2 regions of the Acrocarpospora sp. B8E8 genome follow, and region 2 is predicted to be linked to the other one. Evidence: predicted binding sites of a transcription regulator. Region 2 holds the regulator's gene; the other holds the start of a gene.
The links. Region 2 encodes HrcA, which represses chaperone genes, less so after heat shock. Its sites were predicted from a motif close to TTGGCACTCTCNNNNNGAGAGTGCCAA; they were not measured.
Positions count from the first base shown of each region.

Region 1 (3,409 bases), on a different contig from region 2:
CCCGGCACGCTGGTCGTCGAACCGGTGCGCACCATGTTCAACTACGCCACCAACCAGGTCTGGTACAAGGGCATGCGGATCCCCGCCGACAGCCTGATCGGCCAGGAGGGTGAGGGCTTCCGCTACGTCATCGACGGCTGGAACGCCGAACGCATCCTGCTGGCCTCAGAGGCCATCGGCGACGGCTACTGGTTCCTGGACCGGGCGATCGACTACGCCAACCGGCGTTCCGTCTTTATGGTTGAAAGCTTCGCGATTGCTGACGCTTCCGTGGGTGATGGGGAGGTGCTGGGGGAGATCCACGCGGAGTCCTGGAAGGCGGCCTACGCCGGGTTCTTCGAGCCGGCGTTCTTCGCCGAAGCGGTACGGCACCGGCGCGGGAAGTGGCACGACGTGCTCGCCAAGGGGCAGGACACCATCCTGCTCGCCGCGCGAGCGGGGCGGCCGCTGACCTTCTCCTACTTCGGCTCCTCGCCGACGCGGCCGGGATGGGCTGAGATCTTCGGGTTCTACAACCACCCGGACGGGTGGGGCAGCGGCAGCGCGGCCGCCCTGATGGTCGCCTCCCTGCGCAGGCTGCGCGAGGACGGCTTCGGCGGGGTGCACCTGTGGACGCTGCGCGACACACCCCAGTCACGCCGCTTCTACACCAAGAGCGGTTTCACCGAGTCGGGTGCGGTTCGCGGGCACGATTTCGGTGACGGCCACCCCATCGAGCAGGTCGAGTACGAGCTCATCTGACCCTCCGTCACCGAAAGACGCAGGACAGGGCGCGGCGCAGGATGGCGGCGAAGGGTTCGGGGTTGCCTGGCTCGAGCCAGCGCCGCCCCGCGACGCGGATGGCGCCGGCGACCGCGGCGGCCATGACGGCGGGGAACAGGTCGCGTTCGGCGCCGGTACGCGTCGCGATCGCCTCGGCGAGCGGGCCCTCGGCCATGCTGAACGCCTTCAGCGCCTCGCCCTCCAGTTCGGGCGTCGACATGATCATGGACAGACCGGCTCTGTCGGGCTCGGGGTTGGTGTAGAGCTCGATCACGGCCGCGATGACGGCCTGGTCGAGTGGCTCGCCGGCGGGGCGGGAGCGCAGCGCCTGCCCCATGCGCCTGGACTGGTCGGCCTGGAAGGCGCAGATCGCCTCCGCCCTGCTGGAGAAGTAGTTGTTGTAGGTCCGGGGTGAGACTCCCGCGGCCGTGGCGATGTCATGGACGCGGACCAGGGCCAGCCCGTGCGGGCCTTGCTCGATGGCCAGGCGCAGCGCGGCATGGCTGATCGCCTCCCGGGTGGCCTGGCTGTTGCGTGCCCGGAGGTCCATGGCGTCGTCGTTCATGAGGTCAACCCTACCTGGTATTGCGTGTCGCGCACTATATGCGTGACGCGCAAGTTGTGAGTAGAGTGCGGGGGGAGCGCCTGGCACTCGCGCCTGGAGAGTGCCAACCCCAAGGCGTGCCGGGACGGCGAGGTCCGTCAGTGGACCGTCCGTCGCGGGCGCCGTCCCGGAGACCCCGACCACGAGCAGGAGCAGGAATGACTTCGAAAATGATCGCTTTCGACGAGGAAGCCCGGCGCGGTCTTGAGCGCGGTATGAACCAGCTCGCCGACGCCGTCAAGGTGACCTTGGGCCCCAAGGGCCGCAACGTCGTGCTGGAGAAGAAGTGGGGCGCCCCCACGATCACCAACGATGGTGTCTCCATCGCCAAGGAGATCGAGCTTGAGGACCCGTGGGAGAAGATCGGGGCCGAGCTGGTCAAGGAAGTCGCCAAGAAGACCGATGACGTCGCGGGTGACGGCACCACCACCGCCACCGTGCTGGCCCAGGCCCTGGTTCGTGAGGGTCTGCGCAACGTCGCCGCCGGCGCCAACCCGATGGCCCTGAAGAAGGGCATCGAGGCGGCCGTCGAGCGGGTCAGCGAGGAGCTCTCCAAGCTGGCCAAGGATGTGGAGACCAAGGAGCAGATCGCCTCCACCGCCTCCATCTCGGCCGGTGACACCGAGATCGGCGAGCTGATCGCCGAGGCGATGGACAAGGTCGGCAAGGAAGGCGTCATCACGGTCGAGGAGAGCAACGCCTTCGGGCTGGAGCTCGAGCTCACCGAGGGGATGCGCTTCGACAAGGGCTACAACTCGGGTTACTTCGTGACCGACCCCGAGCGCATGGAGGCGGTCCTGGACGATCCGTACGTCCTGATCGTGAGCGGCAAGGTCTTCGCCAACAGGGACGTGGTGCCCTTGCTCGACAAGGTCGTACAAACCGGCAAGCCGCTGCTGGTCATCGCCGAGGACGTCGAGGGGGAGGCCCTGTCCACCTTGATCGTCAACAAGATGAAGGCCGTCCTCCGGTCGGTCGCGGTCAAGGCTCCGGGCTTCGGCGACCGGCGCAAGGCCATGCTGGGCGACATCGCGATCCTGACCGGCGGCCAGGTCATCGCCGAGGAGGTCGGCCTCAAGCTGGAGAACACCACCCTCGACCTGCTCGGCCGGGCTCGCAAGGTCGTGGTGACCAAGGACGAGACCACGATCGTGGACGGCGCAGGCCTCGCCGAGGCCATCTCCGGCCGGGTCAACGAGATCCGCGCCGAGATCGAGCGTACCGACTCCGACTACGACCGCGAGAAGCTTCAGGAGCGCCTCGCCAAGCTCGCCGGCGGCGTGGCCGTCATCAAGGCGGGCGCGGCCACCGAGGTCGAGCTCAAGGAGCGCAAGCACCGCATCGAGGACGCCGTCCGCAACGCCAAGGCGGCCGTCGAGGAGGGCATCGTCCCCGGCGGCGGCGTCGCGCTGCTCCAGGCCGGCGCCAAGGCGTTCGACAAGCTCGAATTCCTCGGCGACGAGGCCACCGGTGCCGCGATCGTCAAGAAGGCGCTCGAGGAGCCCCTCAAGCAGATCGCCGTCAACGCCGGCCTCGAAGGCGGCGTCGTGGTGGAGAAGGTCCGCAACCTCACCCCCGGTGAGGGCCTCAACGCCGCCACCGGTGAGTACGTGAACATGTTCGACACCGGCATCATCGACCCCGCCAAGGTCACCCGCTCCGCCCTGCAGAACGCCGCCTCCATCGCGGCGCTCTTCCTGACCACCGAGGCCGTCATCGCCGAGAAGCCCGAGAAGAACCCGGCCGCTTCCGCCATGCCCGGTGGCGGAGACATGGACTTCTAACCAGACACGGAGACCCCTGATGCGTGCCTACGGTGTCACCTACGACACCGGCTTCCCCTCTGCCGGAACCACCACCCACGAACCCTTCAACGCCGACGTGGTACGCCGCGAAATGCAGATCATCCACGACGACCTGAACTGTGACGCGGTCCGCGTCACCGGAGGAGACCAGGACCGTCTTGAGACCGCCGCCCGCCACGCCGCCGGCGCGGGCCTGGAGGTCTGGTACTCGCCGTTCACCAACGGCCTCACCCAGGAC
Region 1 covers NZ_JBDPLV010000031.1:52,143-55,551, forward strand. Annotated here, with positions in the region: gene ABGB08_RS27755 (GNAT family N-acetyltransferase) at 1-741, shown strand, start outside; gene ABGB08_RS27760 (TetR/AcrR family transcriptional regulator) at 749-1,327, opposite strand; gene groL (chaperonin GroEL) at 1,525-3,150, shown strand; gene ABGB08_RS27770 (hypothetical protein) at 3,170-3,409, shown strand, end outside.
Region 1: a site for HrcA is predicted at 1,408-1,434, ahead of groL (chaperonin GroEL). Genes of this name have one in related genera too.

Region 2 (3,409 bases):
GTGGATCAGCAGGTCGCCGCGGCCGGTCTCGTTGAGGCGCTGCACGCCCCGGCCGTACAGCGGGATGACCTGGCCGGACTGGGTGCCCGGGCGGACGTCGATCTCCTCGGTGCCGTCCAGGGTCTCCATGCTGAGCGAGGTGCCCAGGGCGGCGGCGGTCATCGGGATCTGCACCGTGCAGTGCAGGTCGTCGCCGCGCCGCTCGAAGATGGCGTGCGGCCGCTCGACGATCTCCAGGAACAGGTCTCCGGGCGGCCCGCCGCCCGGCCCGATCTCGCCTTCCCCGGCCAGCTGGATGTGGGTGCCGTCCTCCACGCCCGCCGGGATCCTGACCTTGATCGTACGGCGGGTGCGCACGCGCCCGTCGCCCGAGCACTCCTGGCACGGATGCCGGATCACGCTGCCATACCCGCCGCACTGGGGGCACGGCCGCGAGGTCATGACCTGCCCCAGGAACGAGCGTGTCACCTGCGAGACCTCACCCCGGCCGTGGCACATGTCGCACGTGTCGGGATGGGTTCCGGCGGCCGCGCCGGAGCCCTGGCAGACCTCGCACAGCACGGCGGTGTCGACCACCAGCTCGCGGGTGGTGCCGAAGCCCGACTCGGCCAGGTCCAGTTCGACCCGGATGGTGGCGTTGCGCCCGCGGCGGGCCCGGGAACGGGGGCCGCGGGAGGCGGAAGCCGTACCGAAAAAGGCGTCCATGATGTCGCTGAAGGGGAAGCCCTGGCCGAAGCCGCCGGCGCCCGCGCCACCGCCGCCGCCGAACGGGTCGCCGCCCAGATCGTGCATCTGGCGCTTCTGCGGATCCGACAGGACCTCGTAGGCCTGCGTGATCTCCTTGAACCGCTCCTGCGTCTGCGGATCGGGGTTGACGTCCGGATGGAGCTCGCGCGCCAGCCGCCGGTAGGCTTTCTTGATCTCGTCCTGGCTGGCGTCCCGGCGCACCCCGAGGGTCGCGTAATAGTCCTTGGCCACTTATGACCCCGCCAGGATCTGGCCGACATAACGCGCCACGGCGCGCACCGCACCCATCGTCACCGGATAGTCCATTCGCGTCGGGCCCAGCACTCCGAGCCGGGCCAGTTCCTTGTCGCCCGCACCGTATCCCGCGGCGACGAACGATGTGCCGCGCAGCCCCGTGTACGGATTCTCCGAGCCGATCCGGACGGTCAGCTCGGACAGGTCGCCGGTCTCGCCCAGCAGGCGCATCAGCACGACCTGTTCCTCCAAAGCCTCCAGCACGTCGCGGAGGCCCACGCTGAAGTCGGCCGCCGCGAGGTTGGCCGCCCCGGCGAAGACGATCTTCTCTTCATGCCGCTCGACCAGTGTTTCCAGGATCACCGACAGCAGCGTGACCGCGACGGGGCGGTCCTCCGCCGACAGCCGGTCGGGCAGGTCGGCCACCCTGTCCGGCACGTTGGACAGGCCGCAGCCGTCCAGCGAGGCGTTCAGCACCGCCCGCAGGTGGGCCACCCGATCGTCGCCGATCGCGTCGGGCAGGTCGACCACCCGCTGCTCGACCCGGCCGGTGTTGGTGATCAGCACCAGCATGACCCGGCGGTCGGCCAGCGGAACGATCTCCACATGCCGGACCGTGGATCTGGTCAGCGACGGATACTGCACCACCGCGACCTGCCTGGTGAGCTGCGCCAGCAGCCGCACGGTGCGGGTCACGATCTCGTCCAGGTCGATGGCGCCGGCCAGGAACGTCTCGATCGCCCGGCGCTCGGCCCCGGTCAGCGGTTTCACCTGGGACAGCCGGTCCACGAACAGCCGGTAACCCTTGTCGGTGGGCACCCGCCCGGCGCTCGTGTGCGGCTGGTGAATGTAGCCTTGCTCCTCCAGAGCGGCCATATCGTTACGAATGGTGGCGGGCGAGACACCCAGGTTGTGGCGATCGGCCAGCGCCTTGGAGCCCACCGGCTCGTTGGTGGACACATAGTCCTCGACGATGGCGCGTAGCACCGCCAGCTTCCGGTCGTCAACCACGTGCTCACCTCCCCTGGCACTCGATTGTCCCGAGTGCCAAGTGTACGGCCAGCGCCTCCACGGTGCGATAACAGCAGCCGGGCAAGAAGACCAAGTCGACTGCAAACGTCCCACAAGTGGGAACCCCCACACTTTGGTGTTATGAGTTCTCCCTACAGTCAAAATTACGGCCAGCAGAACTACGGCCAGTACGGCGCTCCGCCGCCCCCGTATGCCGCCCCGCGGCCCCCGATCCGGCCCCGGGTGCTGTGGATCGTGCTTTCCTGGGTCCTGTTCCTGGTCTTACTCGTCGTGGGTATCGCCGGATTCGCCGGATCCATCTTCTCCACTATCAACGACGCCGCGCCGACGACGACCCTCTCCAGCGGGGAGACCGTCACGGTCCAGCTCAACCCGGCCGACAAGCCCGCGATCTGGGCCGCCGCCAACCAGGCCACCGATGTCGAGTGCCAGGTACAGGGCGCCGACCCCAGCCAGAAGCCAACCCTGACCCAGCCGACCGTTTCACAAAATTTGACGGTGAATGGCGACAATTGGGAGCTGCTCTTCAAGGTGGGCGTTCCGGCCGCCGGGCAGTACCAGGTCAACTGCGTCGGCGAGGGCGTCAAGTTCGGCGTCGGCAAGGAACTGGCATCCGGGGAGGCCGCCGCGGCCGTGGGCGGCGGCTTGGCGATGCTCGCGCTGCCCATCCTCGGGTTCCTGTTCGCGGTGGTGGTGACCATCGTGGTGCTGGTCAAGCGCAGCGGCGCCCGCAAGCGGCAGTTGATGTACTAGTTTTCTCGGCATGTACGAGCGGGACGTGCTCTCCGAAGACTGGCGACGGCCACTGCGGGGCAAGATCCCGCAGATCCCCGCGGAACTCGACCTGGTCGTCGAGGACGCGGACGGGGGGTTCTGCGGGGCCGTGGTGGCCTGCGACAAGGAGGCCGTCACGCTGGAGGACCGGCACGGGCGGCGGCGGCTCTTTCCGCTCGCCCCCGCCGCGTTCCTGCTGGACGGCAAGCCGGTGACGCTGGTGCGGCCGTCCGGCTCCTCAGGCCCGCGGCGCAGTGCGTCCGGGTCGATCGCGGTCGAGGGGCTGCGGGCCCGGGTCGCGCGGGAGAGCCGGATCTACGTCGAGGGCGTGCACGACGCCTCGCTGGTCGAGAAGATCTGGGGGCACGATCTGCGGGTGGAGGGGGTGGTGGTCGAATACCTGGAAGGAGTCGACCACCTGCCGGAGATCGTCGCGGAGTTCGGCCCGGAACCCGGGCGGCGGCTCGGGGTTCTGGTCGATCATCTGGTGCCGGGGTCCAAGGAGAGCCGCATCGCCGCTCAGGTCGCGGGGCCCGATGTACTGGTCGTGGGGCATCCGTATGTGGACATCTGGCAGGCGGTCAAGCCGTCCGTGGCCGGGATCGCGGCGTGGCCGGTCGTG
Region 2 covers NZ_JBDPLV010000013.1:183,645-187,053, reverse strand. Annotated here, with positions in the region: gene dnaJ (molecular chaperone DnaJ) at 1-978, opposite strand, end outside; gene hrcA (heat-inducible transcriptional repressor HrcA) at 979-1,992, opposite strand; gene ABGB08_RS15635 (hypothetical protein) at 2,134-2,766, shown strand; gene ABGB08_RS15630 (DUF3097 domain-containing protein) at 2,777-3,409, shown strand, end outside.